DNA from 2 places in the Streptomyces sp. NPDC002793 genome. Region 2 is predicted to be linked to the other one. Evidence: riboswitches for the same ligand, from Rfam matches in the RefSeq annotation. Region 2 holds a riboswitch; the other holds the start of a gene.
What was found. Region 2 has a riboswitch for glycine ahead of gcvT (glycine cleavage system aminomethyltransferase GcvT). Riboswitches for the same ligand answer to the same signal wherever they lie in the genome.
Positions count from the first base shown of each region.

Region 1: linked by a shared signal. The riboswitch ahead of gcvP (aminomethyl-transferring glycine dehydrogenase) and the one ahead of gcvT (glycine cleavage system aminomethyltransferase GcvT) in region 2 are both predicted to bind glycine.

Region 1 covers NZ_JBEOVL010000019.1:126,863-142,078, forward strand. Annotated here, with positions in the region: gene ABT001_RS20530 (PadR family transcriptional regulator) at 1-417, opposite strand, end outside; gene ABT001_RS20535 (PhzF family phenazine biosynthesis protein) at 624-1,445, shown strand; gene ABT001_RS20540 (CPBP family intramembrane glutamic endopeptidase) at 1,491-2,270, opposite strand; gene ABT001_RS20545 (glutamate-cysteine ligase family protein) at 2,361-3,866, opposite strand; gene ABT001_RS20550 (hypothetical protein) at 4,348-4,962, shown strand; gene ABT001_RS20555 (DUF5999 family protein) at 5,251-5,457, shown strand; gene gcvP (aminomethyl-transferring glycine dehydrogenase) at 5,526-8,411, opposite strand; glycine riboswitch at 8,607-8,702, opposite strand; gene ABT001_RS20565 (PRC-barrel domain-containing protein) at 8,836-9,213, shown strand; gene ABT001_RS20570 (DNA polymerase IV) at 9,129-10,592, opposite strand; gene ABT001_RS20575 (MerR family transcriptional regulator) at 10,668-11,285, opposite strand; gene ABT001_RS20580 (bifunctional nuclease family protein) at 11,454-11,927, opposite strand; gene ftsR (transcriptional regulator FtsR) at 11,981-12,724, opposite strand; gene ABT001_RS20590 (FHA domain-containing protein) at 12,766-13,548, opposite strand; gene ABT001_RS20595 (DUF881 domain-containing protein) at 13,739-14,575, opposite strand; gene ABT001_RS20600 (small basic family protein) at 14,581-14,913, opposite strand; gene ABT001_RS20605 (DUF881 domain-containing protein) at 14,910-15,216, opposite strand, start outside.
Region 2 covers NZ_JBEOVL010000009.1:50,561-65,776, reverse strand. Annotated here, with positions in the region: gene gcvH (glycine cleavage system protein GcvH) at 1-366, opposite strand, end outside; gene gcvT (glycine cleavage system aminomethyltransferase GcvT) at 478-1,593, opposite strand; glycine riboswitch at 1,761-1,858, opposite strand; gene ABT001_RS11065 (AAA family ATPase) at 2,033-2,722, shown strand; gene ABT001_RS11060 (enhanced serine sensitivity protein SseB) at 2,910-3,686, shown strand; gene ABT001_RS11055 (enhanced serine sensitivity protein SseB C-terminal domain-containing protein) at 3,842-4,636, shown strand; gene ABT001_RS11050 (ABC transporter permease) at 5,017-6,009, shown strand; gene ABT001_RS11045 (ABC transporter substrate-binding protein) at 6,056-7,816, shown strand; gene ABT001_RS11040 (ABC transporter permease) at 7,907-8,896, shown strand; gene ABT001_RS11035 (ABC transporter ATP-binding protein) at 8,893-9,993, shown strand; gene ABT001_RS11030 (ABC transporter ATP-binding protein) at 9,990-11,231, shown strand; gene ABT001_RS11025 (trimeric intracellular cation channel family protein) at 11,250-11,921, shown strand; gene ABT001_RS11020 (thioesterase family protein) at 11,973-12,839, shown strand; gene ABT001_RS11015 (alpha/beta fold hydrolase) at 12,852-13,685, opposite strand; gene ABT001_RS11010 (TetR family transcriptional regulator) at 13,696-14,322, opposite strand; gene ABT001_RS11005 (hypothetical protein) at 14,428-14,583, shown strand; gene ABT001_RS11000 (DUF4190 domain-containing protein) at 14,599-14,889, shown strand; gene ABT001_RS10995 (TetR/AcrR family transcriptional regulator) at 14,913-15,216, opposite strand, start outside.

The DNA.
Region 1 (15,216 bases), on a different contig from region 2:
CTCCCAGGGAGCCTCGGGGCCGGACTCGGCCTCGCCGCGACCCAGGTCGGTGAGCGTGAACAGCTTCTTCCCGCCCTCACTGGCGCTGACGATCAGCCCCTCGTCCTCCAGCAGTTGGAGGGTGGGATAGACCGAGCCCGGGCTGGGCTTCCAGGCCCCTCCGCTGCGCTCGCCGATCTCCTGGATCATCTCGTAACCGTGCATCGAGCGGTCCTTGAGCAGCGCGAGGATGGACGCGCGCACATCACCGCGCCTGGCCCTCCCCCGGCCACCGCCCCGACCCCGTCCGCCACCGAAAGGGCCGCCGCCGAAGGGCGGCCCGAACGGCCCGAACGCGGCGCGGCCGCCTTCGAAGTCCCCCCTGCCGGCGCCTCGGCGCCCGGGGCCGTATCCGTGGTCGTTTCCATGTGAACGCATGACCGCGCTCCTCTCTCCGTCGCCGTGACGTGTCGTGGTGACGCGACTTCACCGAACGGTCGCGATGGCTCAACGATATATCGGAAGCTGTCGCCTGACAAGGCTCACATCCCGTCCCGCGTCCCGCGTCCCACCGGACGCGAACAGGCCGCACATCCTGGATTGGCCTTGGACCGCGCCGAACCGCCCCGCCTACGGTCGGCTCCATGAAGATCCGCATCGTTGACGCGTTCGCCGACCGCCCCTTCACGGGCAACCCCGCCGGAGTCGTGCTCCTGGACTCCGGCGCCTTCCCCGGGACGGACCGCCTCCAGCGCGTCGCCTCCGAGGTCAACCTCTCGGAAACCGCCTTCGCCCACCCACTGCCCCCGGGCGGTGAGGCCGACTGGGCGCTGCGGTGGTTCACTCCCGCCACCGAGGTCGATCTCTGCGGGCACGCGACACTGGCCACCGCCCACGTCCTGCACACCACCGGGACCGCGAGCGGCACGGTGCGCTACGCCACCCGTTCCGGCATCCTGCGCACCACCGCCCACACCGACGGCACCCTTACCCTGGACTTCCCGACCGCCCCGCTGACACCCGTGCCCGCCCCGCCCGGGCTGACGGAGGCGCTCGGCGCCTCGCCCCTCTCCGTGCACGACACGGGTGAGCACGTCGGCGACCTGCTCGTGGAGCTGGCCGACGAAGCAGCCGTACGCGCCCTGCGACCGGACTTCCACGCGCTCATCGCCTGCTCCCGCCGGGGCGTCATCGCCACGGCGGCTGCCGAGGACCCGGCGAGCGGGTACGACTTCGTCTCGCGTGGCTTCTTCCCCGGGGTCGGCATCGACGAGGACCCGGTGACCGGCAGCGCTCACACAGCCCTGGCGCCCTTCTGGTCGGCCAGGTTCGGCCGCGGCGACCTCATCGGCCTCCAGGCGTCCGCCCGATCAGGCACGGTCCGTACCTCACTGCGCGACGAGCGCACACTGCTCAACGGCAGGGCCGTCACGGTGATCGACGGGGAACTGCTCACCGGACTCTGAGCTCACCGGGGGCGGACCGCCACTCCTCCGCGGAGGGCCGGCTGCTCACGGGGTGGGCAGCCAGTCCACCTTCCCCGCGAGCAGCGCGTAGCCGACGAAGGCTCCGATGTCGAGCAGGGCGTGCGCGACGACGAGCGGACCGACCCGCCCCCAGCGCCTGTACAGCAGCACGAAGACGACGCCCATGACCACGTTCCCTATGAAGCCGCCGATCCCCTGATAGAGGTGGTACGAACCGCGCAGGACGGAGCTCGCCACCAGGGCGGCCGTCGGCGTCCACCCCAACTGCCCGAGCCGGCGCAACAGGTAGCCGACGACGATGACTTCCTCCACGAGCGAGTTCTGCACCGCGGAGAGGATGAGTACCGGAAACTTCCACCAGACATCGGGCAGCGATTCCGGAACCACCGTCAGGTTGAATCCCGCGGCCCGCGCCACCAGGTAGAACGCCAGTCCCGCGCTGCCGATCCCCGCCGCGACCAGGGTGCCGCGGCCCGCATCGGGCCAGGGCCTGGTGCGATCGAGTCCGAGGGTCCGCAGACCCGCCCGTTCCCGCATCAGCAGATGAGCCACCAGCGCGACGGGTACCAGGGCCGTCGCGATGCCGAACAGCTGCCAGGACAGGTCCAGCCACGGACGCCCGGGGGCGTACGACCCGTTCAGCGTCGCCGCCTGGTCCTTGAGGCCCCCCGGTTTCGTCAGCGACCCGATGAAGCTGATCAGGGCGGACACCCCGCTGGCCCCGAGCGAGAGAGCCAGTACGAGCAGCGTCTCCGACCGGAGGGTCCGTCGGGACACCTCCTCGTGAGAATTGGAATCAGCCACGCGCCCCGCCTCCACCTGTGCCCCTGCCGTCAGCCATGTGTCGTCATAGCTTGCCCGACGGAGACCGGACGGCCCCGGGCGGCCCGCCCCTCAGGGAGCGGGGAAACCGACGGGCCAGGTGTGCACCGGCTCCCCGGCCTGCATCAGCTCTCCGTAGCGCCGGGTGGTGGCTGCCAGCGCCCCCTCCCGTTCGAGACCCGCCTCCAGGGCGCGGTGGTAGGTGTCCACCTGCCAGGAGGCGCCGTTCACCCGGAGCCTGCACCGCTCCTCGATGATGCCGAGGTAGTGGTCGCGGTCCGAGGGCTCGATGTTCCAGGCGTCGAGCCCCGCGGCGGCGAGCGGCAGCAGTTCGTCCCGGACGAGCTTGACGGCGGGCACCTTCGCCACACCGCCGGATCGTCCGGGACGCGGCCAGAGCAGCTCGGCGTCGATCCCGTGGCGGCAGGCTGCGTCGAAGTTCTCCGCCGCCGCCCCGAAGGGCAGCTTGGACCACACCGGCCGGGTTTCGTCGGCGAGCGCGCGCACCAGACCGTAGTAGAAGGCGGCGTTGGCGATCACATCGACGACCGTGGGGCCGGCGGGCAGGACCCGGTTCTCCACCCTCAGGTGCGGTACGCCCTCGGCCAGCCCGTACACCGGGCGGTTCCACCGGTAGACCGTGCCGTTGTGCAGGACGAGTTCCGCCAGCGAGGGTACGCCGCCCTCGTCCAGGACCCGTAGCGGATCCTCCTCGTCGCAGATCGGCAGCAGGGGCGGGTAGTACCGAAGGTTCTCCTCGAAGAGCTCGTACGCCGAACTGATCCAGCGCTCCCCGAACCAGGTCCTGGGGCGCACTCCCTGATTCCGCAGTTCGGGCGGCCTCACGTCCGTGGCCTGCTGGAACAGCGGCGGCCTCGACTCACGCCAGAGCTCCTTGCCGAACAGGAAGGGAGAGTTCGCCCCGAGGGCGATCTGCACGGACGCGACGGCCTGTGCCGCGTTCCATACGTCCGCGAAACGGTCCGGGGTCACCTGCAGGTGCAATTGGACCGACGTGCACGCCGATTCCGGCGCGATCGAGGGGGAGGTCGAGACCAGTCGCTCGACCCCTTCGATATCGAGAGAGAATTCCTCGCCGCGCGCGGCCGCCATTTGATCGTTGAGAAGCGTGTACCGGTCGGCGTCCGACAGGTTCGCCGGCACCACGTCGCCCTGTCCGAGGGTTGGAAGGATGCCGATCATCACGATCCCGGCGTCCACCTCCGCGGCCTTCCTGTGGGCATATGCCAGCCCCGTGCGCAACTCCTCGGCCAACTGATCGAAAACCCGGCCGCTCAACCGGTGAGGAAGAATATTTACTTCCAGATTGAACATCCCCAGTTCCGTCTGGAAGTCCCGGCTGGCGATGCGCTGGAGCACCTCAGCATTCCGCATCCTCGGCATGCCGTCCGAACCCGCGAGATTCAGCTCGATCTCCAGCCCCATGAGATTTCGGGGACGATCGAACCTACGCTCCGACAGGAGCCTCTCCAGCCCGGTCAGGCACTGGGTGAGCTTCTCGCGGTACGCCAGCCGATCGGACGGGGCAAAGGCACCCGACACGACCTTCTCACCCATCGAAAGGTCCCTCCTCGAGTGGACGGCCCGAAGCACAGGCCGTTCGTATCACGATCGATAATGCCCCGACGAGATGATCCGTAACGCCCCCACGGCACATGGACACCCGGTAGTCTGATGACTGAAGCCGGAGGCACATTCCTAAGGCATGAGGCATATGCAGGGCGTGCGATCGACGAGCACGACGGAATCACCGATGAGTTTCAGCCTACCGCCGCGCCGGGAAAACAGCTGGCGAAGGGGTGCCCGAGGTGGCCTGAATCCACAGAAACCGCGCAATTCAAAGGCTCAAATCCACCTTGCGTGCAATATGTGGAACGGGTAGCCGAAACATCGTGTGAACATTTGTCGTATAAACTCTGCGCACGAGGCAGAGAGTTGACGCACCGGCCCGTCCGCCCGTCACCGGCCCCGCACGCCGACAGCGCCGTCTGCACCCGCCCACGCATCACCGTGTCTCCGAAGTGAGAGGCGACCCACCATGCCGCTGCATGTCTTCCCGGCCCCCGCGCCCGCACTCCGCAGCGTTCTCGCGGCACTCGGTTCTCCCACCGCAGTCCGCGAGTCCCACACACCCGCTCTCCGGTCCGTCCAGGGATCGCTGAGCCCCGAACTCCCGCTTCCCGTCCACGTGCTGGACCGGATCGTGCCGAACGAGGCCGCACCGCGCACCCGCCTCGCCGGCTGGCGTTTCCTGATCCGAAGCGGTGGGCGCGCCGTCGCCGCCGCCGACACCATGCTCACCGCCGACGGCTGGACCTTCTCGCACTTCTTCGAGGGTCCCTACATCACCTCCACCGAACTCGCCGTACGGCAGGCGGAGTCGACGGCCACGCCCTATCAACCACGTCTGCTGTCGGTGCCCGAGCTCTACATGTTCACGCTGTGGCTGCACCACGACATCGAGGCGGACGCGGGCAGCGGCGCCCTCGCACCGACCGATGTGCTGGTGCCCCTGGCACCCGCGCCCCCGGGGATCACGGCCCACCGGCCGCACCGGGCCGCGGACCTGCTCCCGGTCATGACTCTGCGCGTCACCCCGGCGCCCCTCCCGGACGCGCCAGGGCTCCCCGGTCTCCTGGGGTCGCCCGCCTGACCCTGTTCCGCACCCGTACCCGCCCCCGTCGAGTCCCATCGGCGGGGGCGGGTCCGTTCCCGTCCGGACTAGTCCTGTCAGGTCACCCCGAACCATCCGAACGGACAGTCAAGTTGGATCGAACCGTCCGGCCGGGTGACGCGATGCGGGAGGAGAACAACGGCTCCCGCGAAATCCCTGCGCGGAGACGCCCGCAGGGCAACACTGGGACCGACCGATACGGGGGCAGCCATGCCCACCCCGCCAAGCCGCAGGACACCCGGCTCGACACAGCGAAAGAACCCGCCCATGTGCCAGCACAAGCCACCCTGCCCGACCGCCGACTCCAACGACCGGGAAGCCGCACGGCTGATGGCCCACCACCCGGAACAGGGCTGGAGCCTGTTGTGCAACGGCGTCCTGCTCTTCGAGGACACCGGAGAGCTGCTCCCGGACGGGCAGATCATCGCGCCTCACCGCCCGCTGGACAGCGGCCGGGTGATGAAGGCTGCCTGAGCACGGCTGACAGGACACAGGGGCCGGCCCGGGGAAGTCCCCCGCACCGGCCCCGACGCGCATCCGGCCTACTGGTCGTACGCGTCCAGCGGCGGGCAGGAGCAGACCAGGTTGCGGTCACCGAACGCGCCGTCGATCCGCCGCACCGGCGGCCAGTACTTGTCCGAGGGCGTGACACCGGACGGGAAGACCGCCTCTTCACGGGTGTAGGCGTGGTTCCACTCGCCACCGAGCGCGGCTGCCGTGTGCGGGGCGTTGCGCAGCGGGTTGTCGTCCGCGCTCCACGCACCGGAGGCGACCTTCTCGATCTCGCCCCGGATGGCGATCATCGTGTCGCAGAACCGGTCGAGCTCAGCGAGGTCCTCGCTCTCGGTCGGCTCGATCATCAGGGTCCCCGCCACCGGGAACGACATGGTCGGCGAGTGGAACCCGTAGTCGATCAGCCGCTTGGCGATGTCGTCGATGCTGACGCCGGTCGCCTTGGAGATCGGACGGAGGTCCACGATGCACTCGTGCGCGACCAGACCGGCAGGGCCGTTGTACAGGACCGGGAAGTGCGGTTCGAGGCGCTTGGCGATGTAGTTGGCCGCGAGGACGGCGACCTGCGTCGCGCGCTTCAGACCCTCGCCCCCCATGAGGCGTACGTACGCCCACGAGATCGGCAGGATGCCGGCCGAACCCCACGGGGCGGCCGAGATCGGTCCGACGCCGGTCTCCGGACCCGCCGCGGGCTGGAGGGGGTGGTTGGGGAGGTACGGCGCCAGGTGGGCGCGCACGCCGACCGGACCGACGCCCGGACCGCCGCCGCCGTGCGGGATGCAGAAGGTCTTGTGCAGGTTGAGGTGGGAGACGTCACCGCCGAAGTGTCCCGGCTTGGCGAGACCCACCAGCGCGTTGAGGTTGGCACCGTCCACGTACACCTGGCCGCCGGCGTCGTGCACCTCGCCGCAGATGTCGGCGACGTGCTCCTCGAAGACACCGTGCGTGGAGGGGTAGGTGATCATGAGGACGGCGAGTTCGTCGCGGTGGGCCGCGATCTTGGCACGCAGGTCCACGATGTCGACCTCGCCGTCGTCGGCGGTCTTCACCACGACGACCTTCATCCCGGCCATCACGGCGCTCGCGGCGTTGGTGCCGTGCGCGGAGGACGGGATCAGGCAGACGGTGCGCCCGTGCTCCCCGTTGGCCCGGTGGTACGCGCGCACGGCCAGCAGCCCGGCGAATTCGCCCTGCGAGCCGGCGTTGGGCTGGATGGACACGGCGTCGTAACCGGTGACCTCGGCGAGACGCTCCTCCAGCTCACGGATGAGGGTGAGGAAGCCCTGTGCCTGGTCCGCCGGCGCGAAGGGGTGCAGCGCACCGAATTCGGGCCAGGTGATCGACTCCATCTCGGCGGTGGCGTTGAGCTTCATGGTGCAGGAGCCGAGCGGGATCATCCCGCGGTCCAGCGCGTAGTCACGGTCGGCGAGCTTGCGGAGGTAACGCAGCATCGCCGTCTCGGAGCGGTACCGGTGGAACACCGGGTGGGTGAGGACGTCGTCGGTGCGCAGCAGTGCCTCGGGGAGCACGTCGGCCGCCTCGGCGTCCAGCGCCTCGACGTCGCCACTGGTCCCGAAGGCGGCCCAGACCGCGGCGATCCGGGCGCGGGTGGTGGTCTCGTCACACGCGACGGAGACGTGGTCGGCGTCGACGAGGCGCAGATTCACACCGCGCTCACGCGCGCCGGCGACCACGTCGGCTGCCGCACCCGGCACGCGGACCGTGAGGGTGTCGAAGTACGTGTCGTGCACGATCTCGGTCCCGGTGGAACGCAGCCCCTCTGCCAGGACGGTGGCGAACCGGTGGGTGCGCCGGGCGATCGTCCGCAGCCCCTCGGGCCCGTGGTAGACGGCGTACATGCCGGCCATGACGGCGAGCAGGACCTGCGCCGTGCAGATGTTGCTGGTGGCCTTCTCGCGGCGGATGTGCTGCTCACGGGTCTGCAGTGCCAGCCGGTAGGCCTTGTCGCCGTCCGCGTCGACGGAGACCCCGACGAGACGGCCGGGCAGGCTGCGGGCGAACTTCTCGCGCACGGCCATGAAGCCGGCGTGCGGTCCGCCGAAGCCCATCGGGACGCCGAAGCGCTGCGTGGTGCCGACGGCGATGTCCGCGCCCAGCTCGCCGGGCGAGGTGAGCAGGGTGAGGGCCAGCAGGTCGGCGGCGACGGACACGATCGCGCCCAGCTCGTGCGCCTGGTCGATGACGGGCTTGATGTCCCGCACGGCACCGGAGGCACCCGGGTACTGGAGCAGCACACCGAAGACGCCGCGCTCGGCGATCTCCGCCGGGATGCCCTCGGCGAGGTCGGCGACGACGACCTCGACACCGGTCGGCTCGGCGCGGGTCTCGATCACCGCGATCGTCTGCGGCAGGGTGTCGGCGTCGACCAGGAAGACGCCGCCCTTCACCTTGCCGACACGTCGGGCCAGTGCCATGGCCTCGGCTGCGGCCGTCCCCTCGTCGAGGAGCGAGGCACCCGAGGTCGGCAGCCCGGTGAGGTCGGCGACCATCGTCTGGAAGTTCAGGAGGGCCTCCAGCCGGCCCTGGGAGATCTCCGGCTGGTAGGGCGTGTAGGCCGTGTACCAGGCAGGGTTTTCCATGACGTTGCGCAGGATCACCGGCGGGGTGAACGTGCCGTAGTAGCCGAGCCCGATCATCGGTGCGAGCACCTGGTTGCGGTCGGCGAGGCTGCGCAGCTCGGCGAGGACCTCGGCCTCGGTGCGGGCCCCGGGGAGGTTCAGCGCCTCGGCACTCCTGATCACGTCGGGCACCGCGGCGGCGGTGAGCTCGTCGAGGGAGCCGTAGCCGACCTGGGCGAGCATCTTCGCCTGTGCCCCGGCATCGGGCCCGATGTGGCGCTGCTCGAACGGAATGCCCTGCTCCAGCTGGGAGAGCGGAGTGCGACGGGGGGTCATGGTGGAGGCCTCCTGGTCTGTCACGACCTGCGAGGGGCGCCACGGCGTGGCTGCCCGAACGGCCTCCCCATCTGTCATCTCGACCTGAGAGCTTCACCGGCGCGCCCCTGGGGCGTACCGGCTTTCACCGTCGGTGAGGGAGGTTCCCGTCGTGGCACGTGCCCGTACGGATTCCGCCCTGCTTTCCAGAGTGACCTCGTCCGTGCGGTACGGGGGCCTGAGAGATTCCGGGGAGGAGTTGCTCCTTCGGCGCCTCCGGATCGCTCCGAAGGACTCTCCCGCACAGGGTCAGCAGCCGTTTCCCAGCCTACCAGCGAGCCCGGAGCGGGCCGTCCCGAGTGGCCGCCGACCGCGATCTGGCCTTTCGTAGTGCCTGTGGAGCAGCCGCGACCACCTGATGCCGTCGTGACCAGTGGGAGGCACCGTGCAGACCGACATCGATCCGCGCAGCCTGATCGGCCGCAAGGCCTTCGACCGTCAAGGTGCCAAGATCGGGACGGTGGACGAGGTCTATCTCGACGACGCCACCGGCGTACCGGAGTGGGCGGCCGTACGCACCGGTCTCTTCACCAGGGACGCCTTCGTCCCGCTGGAGCCGAGCGAATTCGTCGACGGTTCGCTGATGGTCCCCTTCGACCGGGCATTGATCAGGGACGCGCCCGATTTCGGTGTGGGCCGCCATCTGTCTCCGGAGCAGGAGCTGCAGCTCTACCGTCACTACGGACTGGACACCTCGCCCTCGCCCTCTGCCGGGACGGGGCCCGACAGGGACTTCGGCAAGCTCGCCGGCCACGAGGAGTAGTCCGCCGGATCCCGCACCAGGGGCAGCGGATCGGCCGGCTCCAGCTCCGGATCGTCGATGCGGAACGTGCGCACCCGGCCGGGAGGCGTCCAGGGTTCCTCGAAACGCACGGTGACCCGGCCGACGCCGCTGCCCTGCACCCAGCCGTGTCCGTGGACGCCGTGCCGTACGTCGTGGCCGGCCTGCCAGCGCCGCGAGGCCGGCGGCTCCCCGCTCTCCCGGGTCTCCTCCGCCCCCTCCGCCCCGGTGTCCCGCTCGTCCGGGGCGGCGTCGGCAGCCGCTGACTCCTCGGCGGCGTGCTCAGCGTCGGCCGCCTGGGCGAACAGGTCCTCCTGTGTGAAGTCCGCCAGCCCCGTGACACCCACTCCGAGCAGTCGTACGCCACCGGTCGTGTCCACGGCCTCCAGAAGGCGCCCAGCGGCCTCCCTGACCACCGTGGGGTCGTCGGTGGGGCCGCGCAGGGTTTCGGACCTGGTGAGCGTCGAGAAGTCGTAGCGGCGGACCTTGAGGACGACGGTCCGCCCGGACCTTCCCGCATCCCGCAGCCTCCGCACGCAACGGTCGGCTAGCCGCACCACCTCCGCCCTGACGCGCACGCGGTCGTGCAGGTCCACGTCGAAGGTGTCCTCGACCGACACGGACTTGGCGTCCCGTTCCGCTACGACGGGACGGTCGTCGTGGCCCTGCGCCATGCGGTGGAGCGCGACCCCGTGCGCCCTGCCCAGCAGCCGCACGAGCTCCGCCTCGCCCGCCTCCGCTAGGTGGCTGACGAGGGTCATGCCCGCGCGCCGGAGATGGTCACCGGTGGCGGGTCCCACACCCGGGAGGATGCGTACGGACATGGGCGCCAGGAGCTCACGCTCGGTGCCGGGTTCGATCAGCAGCAGCCCGTCCGGTTTCGCTTCCTCGGAGGCGATCTTGGCCAGCATCTTGGAGCCGGCCAGCCCGACGGATCCACTGAGTCCGGTGACGTCCCTGATCACGGTGCGCAGCTGCCCACCGATCGCTCGCGCGGAAGCCGAGTCCTCGGCGACGCCCCCGGCCTCCAGGTCCACGAAGGCCTCGTCCAGGCTGAGCGGCTCGACGAGCGGTGACAGCCGTCCGAGCAGCTCCATCACCTGGTCGCTCACCGTCCGGTAGAGCGCGAAACGCGGGACGAGATAGGCGGCGTTGGGCGCGAGTCGCCTCGCCTGTGCCATCGGCATCGCCGAATGGACGCCCAGCCGACGAGCCTCGTACGAGGCGGTGGCGACCACACCGCGCATACCCAGACCGCCCACCACCACGGGCTTGCCGCGGAGGCTGGGCTTCGCCGCCTGCTCCGCGGAGGCGTAGAAGGCATCCATGTCCAGATGCAGGATGGTCGGCGCGGCTCTCACAGGAACCGATGCTGCCCTACGGCACTGACAACCGCCCCGCCCTGCACCCGCGCCGCCCCGCCCTGCCCCGGTGTGTCAGCCCGCGCGGTTGCGCCGTCGTGCCAGCTCGTCGGTGGGGTTGTGACCGATCAGGGTCTCCCCTGTACCGACGCGTTCCCCGTGCAGCTGGGACAGGGCGGCGTCGACGTCCTTCCAGACGACGCCCACGGCGATGCCGAAAATGCCCTGGCCGCCCTGGAGCAGGTTCACGACCTCGTCGGGCGAGGAACACTCGTAGACCGTCGCCCCGTCGCTCATCAGGGTCATCCGCTCGAGATCCGTGAATCCGCGGGCTCTGAGGTGCTGAACGGTGGTGCGGATGTTCTGGAGGGCGACCCCCGTGTCCAGGAACCGCTTGACGATCTTGAGGAGGACAACGTCCCGGAAACTGTAGAGACGTTGTGTCCCCGACCCGTACGCCGGACGCACGCTCGGTTCGACCAGCCCTGTACGCGCCCAGTAGTCGAGCTGACGGTAGGTGATCCCGGCCGCCGCGCACGCTGTCGGCCCCCGGTAGCCGATGTCCCCTGCCAATGCCACACCGTCCGCTGCCACCACCGCCGGCTGAACCGGCTGTCTGATGGAATGGTCGGCCGCACTGCCGTGCTGCCGATACGGCCCACCCGCGACCGTACCGTCGCCGCTGCTTCTCACGCCGACCTCCGTCCTTGACCTGCCACCTCGAAGGTAGGCAGTCACCAGGGGTGCGTCAACGATCGCCACACTCGGCACGCCGAGTGATAATCACCCTGAGGGTGGTTTCCCTTGACTGATTCCGGGGAACGGCTTGTCGGATGCGCTGACACCGCCACCGTGGGACGGTCACTGACTATTGGTACCGAAGTCCTCCGGCGAGATCTGGTCGAGGAACTCGCGGAACTTCTCCACCTCGTCCTCCTGCTCGTCCGGAATGGCGATGCCCGCGTCGTCCAGCACACCGTCACTGCCGTAGATCGGCGTACCGGTGCGCAGGGCGAGCGCTATGGCGTCGGAAGGCCTCGCGCTCACCTCGACCCCACTGGCAAAGACCAGCTCCGCGTAGAAAACCCCTTCCCGTAGGTCCGTGATGCGGACCTCGGTGAGCTCCTGGCCTACCGCCTCGAGCACATCCTTGAAGAGATCATGGGTCAGCGGCCTGGCCGGAGCCATGCCCTGCTGGGCGAAGGCGATCGCGGTCGCTTCCCCAGGGCCGATCCAAATAGGGAGGTACCGGTCGCCTCCCACTTCACGCAGGAGCACGATCGGTTGGTTGGAGGGCATTTCCACCCGGACACCCACAACGTCGAGCTCGTTCACACAGCAACCCTAGGACGTGCCCGCCATGTTTGGATAGTCGGGCTCCTCCGCCCTCAGTGGAAGCCGGCCTTCAGGGCGCTCTGCACGAGCGCGGCGTGGAGCCGTACCGAGAGCTCCGCGAGCTCCCTCGCGGTGGCCTCCGCATGGGCCCTGGTCTGCGGGTTCCGATGCCTCCGCAGCGGTGCGACAACCTGCTCGACCAGCCCGGCCTCACGCTCCGCGGCCGCCTTCATGGCCCGTAGATGCCGAGGTTCCAGGCCGAATCTTCCCAGGTCCGACACCAGACGCGCCACAGTCACCGCCTCGGCGTCGTAGCTGCCCCCGGAAGCGGGCACGATCAGCCCGTACGCCTCCCACTCGTCGAGCTGCTCCTCGTCCGCCTCGACGGCAGCCAGGAGCTCGGAGCGGCCGATACGGGCGGCGGTGGCCTGTCCCTGGCCCGGGTCACGGAAGGGGTCGACGGATTCGCCCTGTCCGCCTCCGGACGGCAGTACCGCCTGCTCACCGCGGGCCAGGGCTTCCAGGTGCTCACGGATGACCTTGAGCGGCAGGTAGTGGTCCCGCTGCATGCGCAGTACCTGTGCCAGCCGCTCGACGTCGGCAGGGCTGAACTTCCGGTAGCCCGACGGCGTCCGCTGAGGCTCGATGAGCCCTTCCGCCTCCAGGAAGCGGATCTTGGAAATGGTGACTTCGGGAAACTCGTCGCGCAGCTGCAGAAGCACCGTGCCGATGCTCATCGCGCGTTCGCCTGCGGCGGCGGTGCCGTTACCGGCACCGCCTGTGGGTGTTCGCAGCATGGACCTTCCTGAGGGTCCCCCCGGACGAAGTCCGGAGGAGGTCACACGCCCCGCTGGCTCGCGTAGAAGACCAGCCGGTACTTCCCGATCTGGACCTCGTCGCCGTTGGTCAGCGCGACGGAATCGATGCGCTCGCGGTTGACGTAGGTGCCGTTGAGGCTGCCGACATCGCCCACGGTGAAACTACCCTCCGGGCTCCTGTGGAACTCGACATGACGCCTCGACACGGTCACGTCGTCGAGGAAGATGTCGCTCTGCGGGTGGCGGCCGGCCGTCGTGAGGTCACCGTCCAGCAGGAAGCGACTGCCCGAGTTCGGGCCGCGCCGCACCACCAGCAGCGCGGAACCGGCGGGCAGGGCATCGACGGCGGCCTGGGCCTCCGGGGAGAGCGACGGAAGGGCTGTCTGGCCCGTGACCTCGGCCTCGTACGCCTCGATTCCGGAGATCGAGATGGTCGAGGTCGTCTCCGAGGCACGCTCGGGCACTCCGCCCCTCAGCGGTGCACCGCAGTTGGAGCAGAACCGGCTGGCCTCGGCATTGCGATGCCCGCACCTCGTACAAACCGTCATGGACGAGCCCTCCGGAGCGGAGGTGAACCCTCCACCCGTACTCGAGGTCGATGAGTCCCCGAAACCTATGCGTCCTGCACCTCCGGGGTCAACGGACGACGCGCCGGACCCACCGGCGGCACCCTGGACCTCGTCGCGGAAGAGCGGGCGCTCCGAACCCTGCTCCTCGGCACCCTGACGCGGAGCGCGGTGGCGGGCAGCGTTGTTGCTGTCCTCGCGGGCGCTCTTACCGAACAACTTCGCAAACAACTTCACGGGCGTTTCCCCTTGACCGAAATAGACCCGCCCGTGGGGCAGGACGAACCCTGAATGAACACACCTGCCGACCCGGACATCTTCACAACGTCCGTATCCACCCGACAGTTTCCACCACGCGTCACCGATCCGTTGCGCCGACCCCCCGCAACCTTGCGGCCGTGTCCTTCGAACACCACGCGCCCCCGCCTCACTGGGGTGACGACCGAGCGTAATCAGGCTGCTTCGCCGGTCGCAAGGCGTCCACGACGATGTCGTCGGCGCGCACCACCTCCGCCGTGGCCTGCTCCCCCATGAGGGTCTGCACCACGCCTCCAGGGATGTTCAGAGCCGGCTCCAGGTCCTGCGGCTTGCCGATGACCTCGAACGCGTAGGGCGCCTCGATCTTCCGGCCGTCGACTCTCAACTCTCCCCCGTCACCGGAGAAATATGTGCCGGCCACCACTCGAACGCCGTTGACCTCGATCGCCTCGGCGCCCGCGGCCCGCAGCTCCTGCACGGTGTCCAGGAGCATGTCGGCCTCCACCGCGCCGCTCGGGTCACTGATGGTCAGCGTGATGCCCGGCCCGTGCGCCGCGACCGTACCGGCCAGGATACCGAGCTGCCGCTCCTTCTCCAGCGTCTGCTTGCGCGCCTCCTCCGCCTGGTCGGAGCTGTTCTCGAGTTCCGTCCGCTGGTCGTCGAGGCGCTGCTTCTCGTCCTCGAGGCGCTGGGTGCGGTTGTCGAGTTCGTCGAGGATACGGACCAGGTCCTCCTGACGGGCGCCGCGCAGGGCGCTGTTGTCGCTGTTGGACCTGACCTGGATGGCCAGCCCCAGTCCGAGGACGAACAGCAGCAGCGCCACGACCAGTTGGGCCCGGCTGACCCGGGGCGGCCAGAGCCCTGCCAGGAGCCTCTGACGGCCTGAGATCTCCTCGGAAGGGGCCGGCGGGGGCGGCGGTTCCGCTGCGGGCGCCTCGGCCGGGAGAGCCCCGGTGAGCTTCCGTCCGGGGCTCCGCTCGCCGCGCGGGTTCTGTTCGTCGTTCATCGGCCTCACGCCCGGAAGACGTGCCGACGGATGGCCGCGGCGTTGGAGAAGATCCGGATGCCGAGCACGACCACCACTCCGGTCGACAGCTGGGCTCCGACGCCGAGCTTGTCACCGAGGAAGACGATCAGCGCGGCCACCACCACGTTCGACAGGAACGACACCACGAAGACCTTGTCCACGAAGATGCCGTCGAGCATCGCCCGCAGGCCGCCGAAGACGGCGTCGAGCGCGGCCACCACGGCGATCGGCAGATAGGGCTCGACCACCGCCGGCACTTCGGGCCGGACCAACAGTCCGACCACGACTCCCACGACGAGGCCCAGTACGGCGATCACGATGTGCCCTTCCTTGTGTCTGCCGCACCACTGCCCGTGTCTGCGGCCTGAGGCTCTGCTGTACGTACGATCAGGCTGGGCGCGGCCGGCAGACGCACCTTCTCCTGCTCGGAGATGCTGGTGCGGATGTCGAAGCTCTCGTGCAGGGCCTGAAGATACTGGCCGTCAGCACTGTCCTGGAAGGCCGTGGCGAGCGTTTTCCCGTCCCCCACCGCCAGCACCGTGTACGGCGGCACGAGCGGCCTGTTGTCGACCAGTATGGCGTCGCCCGCCGCCCGGATCGCGGAGAGCGCCGTGAGCCGC
Region 2 (15,216 bases):
GAACGCGGTGTACTCGTCGGCGGAGAGAAGGTCTTCCGGCTCCTCCGCGACGCGCACCTTGAACAGCCAGCCGCCCTCGAAGGGGGCGGAGTTCACCAGCGACGGGTCGTCCACGACGTCCTGATTGGCCGCGGTCACCTCGCCGGTCACCGGCGAGTACAGGTCGCTGACCGACTTGGTCGACTCCAGCTCACCGCAGGTCTCGCCCGCGGTCACCGTGTCACCGACCTCCGGGAGCTGGGCGTAGACGACGTCACCGAGCGCGTTGGCCGCGAACTCGGTGATACCGACCGTGGCCACGCCGTCCTCGAGGGCCGACAGCCACTCGTGCTCCTTGCTGTACCGCAGCTGCTGGGGGTTGCTCATGACCTGAATTCTCCTGTACGCGGGGGAGTGCTGATGAACGGTGGTCTTACGGTGTGAGACACGAATGCGTCACGTGCGCGGCGCGCTGTGCGACAGGTACGCCGCGCAGCGTCACTTGCGGCGCTTGTAGAAGGGCAGTGCGACGACCTCGTACGGCTCGTGCGTGCCCCGGATGTCGACCCCGACACCCTCGGTGCCGGGCGCGGCGTGGGCCGCGTCCACGTAGGCCATGGCGATCGGCTTGCCCAGGGTGGGCGACGGCGCGCCGGAGGTGACCTCGCCGACGACCTCCCCGCCCACCACCACGGGGTAACCGGCGCGCGGGACCCGGCGGCCCTCGGCGACCAGGCCGACGAGCTTGCGCGGCGGGCTGGTCTCCGCCCGCACGGCCGCGGCGGACAGTGCCTCGCGGCCGACGAAGTCGCCCTCCTTCTCGAACTTGACGACCCTGCCCAGCCCCGCGTCGAACGGCGTCAGCGCCGTGGTCAGCTCGTGCCCGTACAGCGGCATGCCCGCCTCGAGGCGGAGCGTGTCGCGGCAGGAGAGCCCGCAGGGGATCAGGCCGTACGGCGCGCCGGCCTCGGTCAGGGCCTTCCAGAGCTGCTCGGCGTGGGCCGGGGCCACGAAGAGCTCGAAGCCGTCCTCACCGGTGTAACCCGTACGAGCGATGAGCGCGGGGACGCCGGCGACCGTTCCGGGGAATCCGGCGTAGTACTTCAGTCCGTCGAGGTCGGCGTCCGTGACCGACTTCAGTACGGCGGGGGAGTCGGGACCCTGGACGGCGAGCAGCGCGTACGCGTCGCGGTCGTCCCGCACCTCGGCGTCGAAGCCCTCGGCGCGCTCGGTGACGGTGTCGAGGACGAGCTGGGCGTTGCCCGCGTTGGCGACGATCATGTACTCGGTCTCGCCGAGGCGGTAGACGATCAGGTCGTCCAGGATCCCGCCGTCCTCCGCGACGATCATCGTGTAGCGGGCCCGGCCCACGCCGACGGTCGCGATGTTGCCGACCAGCGCGTGGTTCAGGAAGGCCGCCGCCTGCGGGCCGGTGACGGTGATCTCGCCCATGTGGGACAGGTCGAAGAGGCCGGCCCGGGTGCGTACGGCGTTGTGCTCGTCGCGCTCGCTGGCGTACCGCAGCGGCATGTCCCAGCCGGCGAAGTCGGTCATGGTCGCGCCCAGGGACCGATGCAGGGCATCGAGGGCGGTGAGACGGGGGGCAGTGCTCATGGACATGGCTCCAGGGCATGACGACAGGGGGTGGTTCCCTCCCCATCTGTCATCGGAACCTGAGAGGTTCGCCGAGAGCCCCTGAAAGGGTCCTGGCCGAGACAGCCCGGTCAGGGTCGGCTTGCACCTTGGGTGGAGCCGCGCAGCGGCCCGCTTTTCAGATCTGCCTCATCCACGCGGTACGGGGCCTGAGAGATTCAAGGGAGGAACTTGCTCCTTCGGCGCCCGGCGCACACGGTGACCGGGACTCTCCCGCGCGGATTCAAACGGCCGGTATGCAGTTGGCGGGGTCATCATCGCACGCATTGGGGGAGAGTGGGGCGGCGCGGTCGGGACCGGTGCCGGTCCCGACACGTCCGGGTGTAACCGGTTGTGCCGCATTACCTTTTCTTTACACTTCTTGGGCAGGTCAGATGGGTGACTCGGCAGGGGGAAGGCGATGACGTTGCAGCACTACGCGACTAGCGCGGGGGCGGCACGCGGTGCGATGCCCCAGCAGCCGGGCGTGCCCGCCCAGGAGCAGACGGGCGGGCGGACTCCGGTGGTGCGTGATCTGCGGGGCGGGGGCCGCGGCGGGCCGCGGGTCCTGGACTTCGCGGCGGGCGACGTGGTGGTGGTCTCCGGGCTGCCCGGCAGCGGCAAGTCGACGCTGATCCGGCGGGCGGTCGAGGAGTACGCGATCGACTCCCAGGACACCCGGGACCGCTGGGCGGCGATGCTGCCCGGATTACTCCCCTACGCCCTCTACCGCCCCCTGGTGCGCGCCGCCCACTACGCCGGGCTGTGGCGGGCCCTGCGGTCGGGCGGATCCGTCGTCGTGCACGACTGCGGCACTCAGGCCTGGGTGCGGCGCTGGCTGGCGCGCGAGGCGGGGCGCAGGGGCAGCGCCCTGCACCTGGTCCTGCTCGACGTCACCCCGCGCGTGGCCAGACAGGGGCAGCGGGAGCGGGGACGCGGAGTGTCCGGATACGCGTTCGCCCGGCACCGGCGCGCGGTCGGCCGGCTGCTGCGCGACACCGAGAGCGGTCTGCTGCCTCCGGGGTGCGCCTCGGCGGTGCTGCTCGACCGGGAGGCGGCGGCCGCGATCGGCAGGATCGCCTTCCCGGGGGCCCGGCTCCCGCAGGAGTAGACGAGGCGAAGGCCCGCCCGGGGCGTCACCGTTCGCATACGCACAGTTCGCGGACCTCCTTCCGGCTGTCCGGAATCTGGACGGACGATGGCCCCGGGCACGGTGCCCGCCTGCGGATCTGCCCTCGGCACGCAGACCGGTCTAAGGTTTCAGCCGCACAGCATGGCGAGAAAGGGACACAGACACCGTGGACATTCCGGCTCAGGCCCAGGCCCCGTCGCACGCACCGCAGGGGTGGCCGGCCAACGAGCTCGAAGAAGTGCTCAGCGCCTCGCTCGGGGTGCCCGGGGCGGCAGGGCGGCTGGTCGAGGTGCTCGGCCGCAGCCAGGTCTGGGTACCCCTGCCGAACGGCGGCGGTCCCGACAGCGCGGACCTCGATCTGCCGACGGTCGACATCGGCGGCGGCGCGTACGTCCCCGTGTTCAGCTCCGAGGCGCAGTTCCTCCAGTGCGTCGGCACCCACCTCTCCTTCACCGTCGCGCCCGCACGCGAGTTCGCCCGGGGACTGCCCCCGCAGCTCGGCATCGCGGTCAACCCGGGCGGAGCCGTCGGGGTACCCCTGCCGCCGCCCGCCGTCGCCGAGCTCTGCCGGGCCGGGCGCACCCCGCTGGACGGTCCCGCGAGCGGCGGCCGGGTGCGGCTCTACGAACCGGACTGGAAGGAGGACCCCGTCGACTTCCTGTCCGCGGTGTCCGCCGAGTTCCAGGAGACCGGTGTGGTGAGCACCGCGCGCCGGACGCTGGCCAGCATCGAGGGCGACAGCCCCGTCCTCTTCGTCGGCGTCGAGTTCGCCGTACGGGAGGCGGCGGAGCAGGGGGTGCCCCTGGACGCCCTGGGCCGCGCGCTGGGCCGGGTCCAGGTGCCCTGGCCGGTCAACCTCCTCCTGCTCGACGTGGCACAGGACCCGGTCGGCGACTGGATGCGGGAGCAGGTGCGCCCGTTCTACCGGCGCGACGGGCACTGAACCCGGCAGCCCCTGCTGCCACGTGGCGTCAAGCGGGTGTCAGGGGCGGCGCATAAGCTGGTTGGATGACGAAGCCGCCCCGTGTGCCCGGGTGCGGCTCCACAGCACCGTGCGGCATGCGGGAACAGCGGAATCGATGAGGGGCGGGACCCAGGGTGAGTGCGTCAGGCACCGCGGCGGCCGGGCAGGTCGAGCACATGCTTCGCCGGGTGACCCCCGGGCGGCTCGACGCGTATGAAGCGCTGTTGAGTTCCCTGGCGGACGGCCCGGTCTGGATGCTCCTCTGGCACGGCACGGCGGGCTCGCCCGACGCCCAGTACGGCAACATGGAGATCGAGGGCATGGGCTACGCCCCGTGCGTGACCTCCGCCCAGGAGCTCGCGGCCAGCGGCTGGAACAGGGCCCACGAGGTGACCACCGGCCGCGACATCGCCCGTGCCCTCTTCCCCGACCGCTGGGGCATCTGGCTCAACCCGCACGCCCCCGGCGGCGGTGTCGGCATCCCCTGGCTGGACCTGCGCCGCATCGCCACCGGCCTCGACCGGATGCCCGCGGGTCCGCTGCGGCTCACCGAACCCGCCATCGACATCCCGCAGTTCTACGCCCTGCTGTCGCACAACGCCCACCGCACCCCCGCTGTCCGCGCGCTGCGTCGCGCCTGGGTGCAGCCGGCGCTCGGCGTCCCGTACCTCGCGATCGGGCTCGACCTCTACGACACCGGCCGTCCGTCCGTCGACGCCGTCCGCGCGATGATGCAGCAGTCGATCGGCGTGGTGCCCGACGGGCTGCCCGTGTCCACGGTCTCGCTCTCCGACGAGTACGACCCCGTCGCGATGTGGCTCAACGCCAACTCCCGGCCGTTCTACGACCGCGAGGCCCACGCCCCGGCGCCCGCGACCACCGGTTACGGCTACCCGCCGGCCACCGGCGCGGCACCGCACGCGTACTGAGCGGACCTGGCCGCGGCCCGTTGCGCGCTCCGGCCGCCGCACCCCGACCGGCAGTCAATGAGCCACCCGAACAACGCAATTGGGCGTCATGTCCGTTATCGCGGTTTAGCGACCGAGACGTCCGCTCACCAAGCACGGTTGTCCGGATAACGGAAGCCTCTTGGCAGCATCACGTTTGAGCAAACATTCCCCGTCAGGTCTGGCGGGTGATCGCAAAGTGGTTGAAGACTCCACACAGCAGGTGCTCCATGCCCGGCGAACCCCCTTTTCAAACGGGGGTGGTTCGGCCATGCCTGATCGCATCTGTCATGTTTTCGTTAGAGCCGCTACAGCGGCGGTCACAGGCCGGCCACCGTCGGCCGAGAGGGGTCTCCAGCGCAATGACGGCACCGATCGAGACCACCGGGGCGGACGTATCGCCTGAAACGGTGCTGGAAGGCGCCGGGCGCAAGGAGATCGAGGGCCGCTCGCTCGGCCGGATCGCCTGGACGCGTTTCAAGCGGGACAAGGGCGCGATGGCCGGTGGCATCGTTGTCGTGCTGCTGATCCTCACCGCGGTGCTCTCCAAGCCGCTCCAGTCCCTCCTCGGGCTCGACCCCAACGCGTTCAACCAGAGCCTGGTCGACCCCGTCCTGCTGGCACCCAAGGGCGCCCTCGGCGGGATCAGCTGGGACCACCCCCTCGGAGTCGAACCGCAGACCGGACGCGACATCCTGGCGCGCATCCTCGAAGGCTCCTGGGTCTCCCTGGTGGTCGCCGTCGGCTCCACGCTGCTCTCGGTCGTCATCGGCGTCGTCATGGGCGTCGTGGCCGGGTTCTACGGCGGCTGGGTGGACAGCTTCATCAGCCGGCTGATGGACACCTTCCTCGCCTTCCCGCTGCTGCTCTTCGCGATCTCCATCTCCGCCTCCCTGCAGGGCAACGCCTTCGGGATGGAAGGGCTCACGCTGCGGATCGCGGTCCTGATCTTCGTGATCGGCTTCTTCAGCTGGCCCTACATCGGCCGCATCGTCCGCGCGCAGACCCTGTCGCTGCGCGAGCGGGAGTTCGTCGAGGCCGCCAGGTCACTCGGTGCACGCGGCCCGTTCATCCTCTTCCGCGAGCTGCTGCCGAACCTGATCGCGCCGATCCTCGTCTACGCGACGCTGCTGATCCCCACGAACATCCTCTTCGAGGCATCCCTGTCCTTCCTCGGCGTCGGTATCGCACCGCCGCAGGCGTCATGGGGCGGCATGCTCACGCAGGCGGTCGACCTCTACGAGGTGGACCCGATGTTCATGGTCATCCCCGGTATGGCGATCTTCATCACCGTGCTGGCCTTCAATCTGCTGGGGGACGGGCTGCGTGACGCACTCGACCCTCGTGGCAAGTAATAACGCGGCAGTGCCGCACCGGACTAGCGAGGGGGCTTTCCTCAGCATGCAGAACAGAAAGACAGCAGCGGCCATAGCCATGGTCGTAGCGGTGTCGCTCGGCGCATCGGCCTGCAGTGGCGTTGACTCGGGCGGTGACAGCAACGGCGGTGGGGGCAACGCCAAGGCTGACGCCGGTCTGACGGGCATCGTCAACGCGACCGACAAGAAGGGGGGGACGGTCACGTACGAGCACTCCAGTGGCCCCGACTCCCTGGACCCTGGCAACACGTACTACGGCTGGGTGCAGAACTTCTCCCGCCTGTACGCCCGTGCACTGGTCACGTTCAAGCCGGCCGCCGGCAAGGAGAGCCTGGAGGTCGTTCCCGACCTGGCCACCAGCCTCGGCAAGGCCAGCGACGACGCCAAGACCTGGACGTACACGCTCCGCAAGGGCGTGAAGTTCGAGGACGGCACCGAGATCACCTCGAAGGACGTCAAGTACGCCGTCGAGCGCTCCAACTTCGCGCCGGAGGCCCTGTCCAACGGCCCGACGTACTTCAAGTCGTACCTTGAGGGCGGCGACAAGTACAAGGGTCCGTACAAGGACAAGTCGGCCGACGGTCTCAAGTCCATCGAGACGCCGGACGACCACACGATCGTCTTCAAGCTGAACAAGCCCTTCGCGGACATGGACTACCTCGCCGCCTTCTCGCAGACCGCTCCGGTCCCGAAGAAGGCCGACACGGGTGCCAGCTACGTCCAGAAGATGGTCTCCTCCGGCCCGTACAAGTTCTCGGCGTACGACGAGAGCAAGGGCGCGACGCTCGTCCGGAACCCCGAGTGGGACGCCAAGACGGACCCGATCCGCAAGGCTCTGCCGGACAAGGTCGAGCTCAAGTTCAACGTCAACGCCACCACGGTCGACGACCACCTGCTCAACGACGTGACCACCGCGGACATCGCGGGCACGGGTCTGCAGTCCAAGACCCAGCCCAAGGTCCTGGTCAAGGCCGACGAGAAGGCGAAGACGGACAACCCGTACGCCGGCGCCCTGCAGTACATGGCGCTGAACGTCAACGTGAAGCCGTTCGACAACGTCGAGTGCCGCAAGGCCGTCCAGTACGCCGTCGACAAGCAGAGCCTGATCGACTCGATCGGTGGCTCGGTCAAGGGTGACCCGGCGACCACGGTCATCCCGCCGACCGTCGCCGGTTACAAGAAGTTCGACCTGTACCCGACCGAGGGCAACAAGGGCGACGTCGCCAAGGCGAAGGAGCACCTGACCAAGTGCGGTCAGCCCAAGGGCTTCAAGACCACGCTGACGGCGCGCTCCGACCGTCCTGACGAGATCACCGCCGCCACGCAGCTCCAGGGCAGCCTGAAGGCGATCGGCATCACCGCCGAGATCAAGCAGTTCCCGGCGGACAAGTACTTCACGGACTTCGCGGGCGTCCCCGAGTGGGTCCACAAGAACAACGCGGGCATGATGATGATGCAGTGGGGCGCCGACTGGCCGACCGGCTTCGGTTTCCTGGACCAGATCGTGAACGGATCGGCCATCAAGCCGTCCGGCGGCACGAACCTGATGGAGCTCGACGACAAGGGCATCAACGACCTCCTCGTCAAGGGCATCGGCACCGTCGACACCACGGCGCGCAACGCGGCGTGGGGCGAGGTCGACCAGAAGGTCATGGAGAACGCCTCGGTCGTTCCCCTCGTCTACCGCAAGAACCTGCTCTACCGCCCGACCTCCGCGGCGAACGTCACGGTCACGGACGCCTACCTCGGCATGTACGACTACGTGCTGATGACGTCCACCAAGTAACACCTGTTCATCGACAGCATCCCTTGAAAGGCAGGTGAAGGCGCCGGGCCGGCGGGCATACCCCGTCCGCCCGCCCGGCGCCGCACGGCTGTGGCTGCGTACATCATCCGACGCGTATTCGCCGCGGTGTTGCTGCTGCTGGTGGTCAGCGCAGTCACGTTCGCGATCTTCTTCCTGGTCCCCCGCCTCGGCGGGCAGACCCTCGACTCGATGGCCGCCCAGTACGTCGGGAAGAGCCCTGACCCCGACGTCATCGCCGCGGTCAAGAAGAACCTGGGGCTCGACCAGCCCCTCTACCTGCAGTACTGGAACTTCGTCAAGGGCATCGTCGTCGGCGCCGAATACCAGTTCGGCCCCGACCCGGTCACCTGCAACGCCCCGTGCTTCGGTTACTCCTTCAAGACCCACACCGAGATCTGGCCGCAGCTCGTCGACCGCATCCCGGTCACGCTGTCGCTGGCCGTCGGTGCCGCGGTCATCTGGGTCGTCTCCGGTGTCGCGATCGGTGTCCTCTCCGCGCTCAAGCGGGGATCGTTCTTCGACCGCGTCTCCATGGGCGTCGCCCTCGCCGGCGTCTCCCTGCCGATGTTCTTCACCGGTCTCGTCGTCCTGGCGCTGTTCGGCAACGGGGAGTACGTACCGTTCGCCGACAATCCGGTCGCATGGGCGGGCAGTCTCGTCCTGCCCTGGTGCACCCTCGCCCTGCTCTACTCCGCGCTCTACGCCCGGCTCACCCGGGCCGGGATGCTGGAGACGATGGGTGAGGACTACATCAGGACCGCCCGGGCCAAGGGGCTCAAGGAACGCAAGGTCGTCGTCAAGCACGGGCTGCGCTCGGCGCTCACCCCGCTCGTCACGATCTTCGGCATGGACTTCGCGCTGCTGCTCGGCGGCGCGGTCATCACCGAACGGGTCTTCTCCTTCCAGGGCCTGGGTGCCTTCGCCATCCAGGGCGTGACCACCGCCGACCTGCCCAAGGTGATGGGCGTGACCTTGGTCGCCGCCTTCTTCATCGTCATCTGCAACCTGCTGGTGGACCTCGTGTACGCCGCGATCGACCCCCGGGTGAGGCTCTCATGAGCGACGCAATCAAGAAGGACTCCCCGGCGGCGGACGCCGTTCCGGCCCCGCGCTCCGGCGACGGTGACGGCGACGCCAAGGAATTCCTCTCCGTACGCAACCTCAGCGTCCACTTCGACACCGACGACGGTCTGGTCAAGTCCGTCGACGGCGTCAGCTTCGACCTGAAGGCCGGTCAGACCCTCGGCATCGTGGGCGAGTCCGGCTCCGGCAAGTCCGTGACCTCCCTGGGGATCATGGGCCTGCACACCTCGGAGCGCGCACGGATCGGCGGCGAGATCTGGCTCGACGGCGAGGAGCTCATCGGCGCCGGTCCCGAGCGGGTACGCACGCTGCGCGGCCAGAAGATGGCCATGATCTTCCAGGACCCGCTGTCCGCCCTGCACCCGTACTACAGCATCGGCGCGCAGATCGTGGAGGCCCACCGGGTCCACAACAAGGTCGACAAGAAGACCGCGAAGAAGCGCGCGGTCGAGATGCTCGACCGCGTCGGCATCCCCGAGCCGCACCGTCGGTACGACGACTACCCGCACCAGTTCTCCGGCGGTATGCGCCAGCGCGCCATGATCGCGATGGCCCTGGTCAACAACCCGCAGCTGCTCATCGCGGACGAGCCGACGACCGCCCTCGACGTCACCGTCCAGGCGCAGATCCTCGACCTCATCCGCGACCTGCAGAAGGAGTTCGGCTCCGCGGTCGTCATGATCACGCACGACCTCGGCGTCGTCGCCGAGATCGCGGACAACCTGCTCGTGATGTACGCGGGACGCTGCATCGAACGCGGCAGCGCCGAGAAGGTCTTCTACGAGCCCCAGCACCCCTACACCTGGGGCCTGCTCGGCTCGATGCCGCGCATCGACCGGGAGCAGACCGAGCGGCTCATCCCGGTCAAGGGCTCGCCGCCCAGTCTCATCAACGTCCCGTCGGGCTGCGCCTTCCACCCGCGCTGCCCGTACGCCGACGTCCCGCCGGACAACATCACCCGCACCGAGCGCCCGGAGCTGCAGCTGGTCAGCGACGGGCACTACTCCGCGTGCCACATGTCGCGTGAGCAGCGCGACCGGATCTGGACCGAAGAGATTGCGCCGAAGCTGTGACTGATCTGAACAAGAAGACTCCCGCGTCCGCCGCGGCCGGGTCGGACGGGTCCGGGTCCGAGCCGCTCCTCAAGGTCGACGGACTGGTCAAGCACTTCCCGATCACCAAGGGCATCCTGAAGCGCAAGGTCGGTGCGGTCCAGGCCGTGGACGGCCTCACCTTCGAGGTGCGCCCCGGGGAGACCCTGGGCGTCGTCGGTGAGTCGGGCTGCGGGAAGTCGACCATGGGCCGGCTGGTGACCCGTCTGCTGGAGCCGACCGGCGGCAAGGTCGAGTTCCAGGGCCGCGACATCACCCACATGTCGGCCGGGCGCCTGCGTCCGATGCGCCGTGACATCCAGATGATCTTCCAGGACCCGTACGGCTCGCTCAACCCGCGCCACACGGTCGGCGGGATCGTCGGAACCCCCTTCCGGCTCCAGGGCGTCAAGCCCGAGGACGGCGTGAAGGCGGAGGTCCAGCGCCTGCTGGAGCTGGTCGGGCTCAACCCCGAGCACTACAACCGCTACCCGCACGAGTTCTCCGGCGGCCAGCGCCAGCGCATCGGCATCGCGCGGGCGCTCGCCCTGAAGCCGAAGCTGGTCGTCGCGGACGAGCCGGTCTCGGCGCTGGACGTGTCGATCCAGGCGCAGGTGGTGAACCTTCTGGACGACCTCCAGGAGGAGCTCGGCCTGACCTACATGATCATCGCGCACGACCTCTCGGTCATCCGTCACGTCTCGGACCGGATCGCGGTGATGTACCTCGGCAAGATCGTCGAGCTCGCCGACCGCAAGTCGCTGTACGAGGCGCCGATGCACCCGTACACGACGGCGCTGATGTCCGCGGTGCCGGTGCCCGACCCGCGTCGGCGCGGTGCCAAGAGCGAGCGCATCCTGCTCAAGGGCGACGTGCCGTCGCCGATCTCGCCGCCGAGCGGCTGCCGCTTCCACACCCGGTGCTGGAAGGCGACGCAGGTCTGCAAGACGACCGAGCCGCCGCTGCTGCAGCTCAAGACCGGACACCAGGTGGCGTGCCACCACCCGGAGAACGGCGAGGACCAGGCGCCCGGGGACGCACCGCTCGTCGCGGACGTCATCACCGTGAAGTCGACGGTGGCGGCTGCGACGCCGGAGCCCGCCGAGGAGGCCAAGGGTCCCGCCGCGCCGTCCGAGGGCGCGGAGGCCGAGCCGGAGGAGCCGAAGGACAAGCCGGAGGACAAGCCGGAGGACAAGCCGGAGGACAAGCCGGAGGCGTAGGACCGGCACAATTGCCCGGTGCTCAACGAACTCTTCACCCCCTCCGTCCAGCATGCGCTCGACATCGTCGGAATCTTCGTCTTCGCGATCTCGGGCGCCCTGCTCGCCGTACGCAAGAACTTCGATGTCTTCGGCATCGCGGTCCTCGCCGAGGTGACAGCGCTGGGCGGAGGGATTTTCCGTGACGTGATGATCGGCGCGGTTCCTCCGGCCGCCTTCACGGACCTCGGCTACTTCGTGACCCCGCTGTTCGCGGCGGGCCTGGTCTTCTTCCTCCACCCGCACGTGGAGCGCATCCAGGTCGGCGTCAACGTCTTCGACGCGGCGGGGCTGGGGCTCTTCTGCGTATCCGGCACGATCAAGGCGTACGAACACGGCCTCGGCCTCACCTCGTCCGCCGCCCTCGGGCTGGCCACCGCGGTCGGTGGCGGTGTGCTGCGCGACGTCCTGGCCAACGAGGTGCCCTCGCTGCTGCGCTGGGACCGGGACCTGTACGCCGTACCCGCGATCGTCGGCGCCGGCATGGTCGTCCTCTGCATCCGCTTCGAGACCCTCAACGCCTACACCAGCGGCGCCGCCGCGATCACCGCGTTCCTCCTGCGGCTGCTGGCCATGCGCTTCCACTGGCGGGCTCCGCGCGCCTACAACAGGCGCTCGGCCACGGCGGAGGAGACCCCGGCCGTCATCTGACGGCAACATAAAGCTACCGCTCAGTAATACGATCGGTGTACCGTGCATGCCATGGCACAGGCAACAGCGCAGGAGTCGCGCGCGGTACGGGCGACCATCGGTGACAGCGAGTTCGACCGCGACACCGCCGTCACGCTCCGGGAGGAAGGCGTCTACGACGCGAATCTCTCCGCGGGCTGGACGATCATCCACGCGGTCAACGGCGGCTATCTGCTCGCCATGCTCGGCCGCGCGCTCGGCGACGCGCTCCCGCACTCCGACCCCTTCTCGGTCTCCGCGCACTACCTCACGGCCTCCGTCCCCGGCCCCGCCGTGATCCGCACCCAGATCGTCCGCTCCGGCCGCACCCTCTCGACCGGTGAGGCCTCGCTCTTCCAGTTCGCGGAGGACGGCACGGAGATCGAGCGCATCCGGGTGCTGGCCACCTACGGCGACCTGGACGGCCTGACCGGCGAGGTCCGTACGTCGGCCGAGCCGCCGGCCTTCCCGCCCCTGGAGCAGTGCCTCGGGACGAGCGACGGGACGGCGCCGATTCCCGGCAGCTCCGCCATCACCGAACGGCTCGACATCAAGCTCGACCCGGCCACGGTCGGCTGGGCCGTCGGCGCACCGTCGGGCAAGGGTGAGATGCGCGGCTGGTTCGGGCTCGCGGACGGCCGCGACGCGGACCCGCTCTCGCTGCTGCTCACCGTGGACGCGCTGCCCCCGACCTCGTTCGAGCTGGGGCTCAAGGGCTGGACACCGACCATCGAGCTCACCGCGCACATCCGCTGCCGTCCGGCCCCCGGGCCCCTGCGCGTCTCCATCACCACCCGCAACCTCGCCGGCGGCTTCCTGGAGGAGGACGCGGACGTCTGGGACAGTGCGGGCCGCCTCGTCGCCCAGTCCCGCCAGCTGGCGCGCGCACCCCGCGACTGAGCCCCGCCGGGGTCATGGGGCCGTACGCAGGAAGCGCGTGAGGGCCGCGGTGAGCTCGGCGGGGGCGTCCTCCTGGACGAGGTGGCCGGCCCTGCCGATCAGCCGCAGCTCGGCGCCCGGGATCAGCCCCGCCAGCTCATGGCCGCGGGCGACCGGGATCCAGGTGTCCTCCGTGCCCCAGCAGATCAGCACGGGCAGTTCCAGCTCGCCGTAACGGTGCTGGATCTCGTCGGTGAACCGCTGGTCGTTCTGGCTGATCTGCCGGTAGAACGCGGGCTGCCCGGCCTCGGTGCACCAGGGGGCGACGAGCCGGTCCAGCACGGCTGGATGCAGCCCTCGGTGGCTCGCCGAGCCGACGTACTCGGTCACCAGCGCCCGGTGCAGGGCCGGTGACAGCTCACCGAAGACATCGGCCCGGCCGCCGAGCAGACGGTAGGCGGGCGATCCCCACGGGGCCAGCGCCACCGGGTCGACGAGGGCGAGGCGCCGGTAGCGTGCACCGTGCAGGAGGTGGGCGCGCAGGGCGACGCAGCCTCCGAAGTCGTGGGCGACCACAGCCGGTTCCTCCAGCCCCCAGTGGCCGAGGAGTTCGGTGAGCACCCGGGCCTGGGAGCGCAGCGAGACGTCCTGGCCGGCGTGCTGCGCGGAGGCGCCGTAGCCGGGCAGGTCCCATACGTGCACGCGGTGGTCCTGTGCCAGGCCCCGTGCGATCCCGCGCCAGACGTACGAGGAGAAGGGCGTGCCGTGGACCAGGACGACGGGCGGGGCCTGCTCGGGGCCGAGCACGTCCCAGCGCACTTCGCCCGAGGGGCCGGTGAAGGTTCGTTCCAGCGTCCAGTCGCTCATGGCGCCGACCCTACGGCCGGACCTCCCGCCAGTGGGCCCGGCCCAGTGTGACCAGGCGCAGCCGCCGCCGCGCCACCCGTACGACCTCCTGCTCGCCCTCCGGCCCGGCGTCCAGCAGCGCCGACGCGGTCAGCACCATGTGATCGACGTACAGCCCGCCCAGCATCAGCAGGTCCTCCCGCTCCCAGCCGGCCGACTCCGGCTCCCGGCCGAGGGCATGGGCGACCTCGTCCGCGAAGCCGCGCAGCTGGGCGGCGATGGCCTCGCGCACCTGCCGCACGCCGCCGTGCTGTTCGCGGGCGATGAAGCGGAAGTGGGCGGGCTGCGCGGTGACGTGACGGGCTATCAGGCCGACGCTGCGATCCAGTCGTTCCTCGCTGTCCCCCGTCTCGGCGAGGATCGCGCCGATCATGCCGTGCAGGCTCCCCAGGGTCTCCTCGACGAGGGCGACGCCCAGTGCGGCCGTGTCGTCGAAGTGGCGGTAGAAGGCGGTCGGAGCCACCCCCACCGCCCGGGTCACCTCGCGCAGGCCCAGGCTGCTCAGGCTCTGGTGCTCCAGCAGTTCCAGGGCCGCGTCGAGGAGTGCCTGACGCGTCTTCAGCTTCTGGGCCTGGCGGATGCCGGTGGTGTGACTCATGCCATTCAGTAAACAACCGTTCTCCGAGCTGTGGAAGGGAGTGCAGGGTCTAGACTCATGGGTCAGTGAACAGTCGTACTCTCAAAGCTCGCAGAAAGGCCGGACATGTTCGTCCTCGTCGCCGCCCTGCTCCTGCTGGGGGTCGTCCTCGGAGCGGTCGCGCACCTGCCGCTTCCCGCGACCCTGACCGCCGCGGCCGTGATCGGCCTCTGGCTGGCGGTCTTCGGAGTCCGTGAACGCGTCGCCCGCCGCACCCGCTGACGAAGGAGCCGCACCATGACGCTCACCACCGCCCGCCCCGCACCCGCCGTCCGGCGCGGTGCCTCCACGACCAGGGAGGCCGACGGGCTCGCCGTCGCCTCGTTCGTGCTCGGGCTGCTCGGCCTCCTGGTCATGAACATCCTGCTCGGCCCGGCCGCCATCGTCATGGCGGTCCTGGCCCTCGTCCGCTCCACCGCCCGCCGGGGCCGCGCCCTGCTCGGACTGGCCCTCGGCGTGGCCGACCTGGTCGTCCTCGCCGTGCTGGTCACCGGGAACGGCACCGTCTCCTGGAGCCTCGCCGGCTGACCGCCGCCCCGGGCGCGGTCGCCTCAGGCGCCTACCGATCGCCAGATCCGCTCCGGCAGGAGGCGCGCCGCCTCGTCGAGGTCGACGTCGTCGATGCCCGACAGCGACCGGCGGGCCACGGCGACGACGGGGCCCAGGACGAGGGACTCGATCAGCGGCAGGGGGAGCGCGGCGAGCTCCCCGGAATCCGTGTGGAGCTGGATCCAGAGCGCGACTCCCGAGACCCTGGCCTCCTGGGCGTCGCGGACCTCCCTGCCCCGCGCCATGCCCTTGCGGTCGGCGAGCGGCGAGTGCAGGAGCAGGGCGGGGCCGCGGTGCTCCTGGACG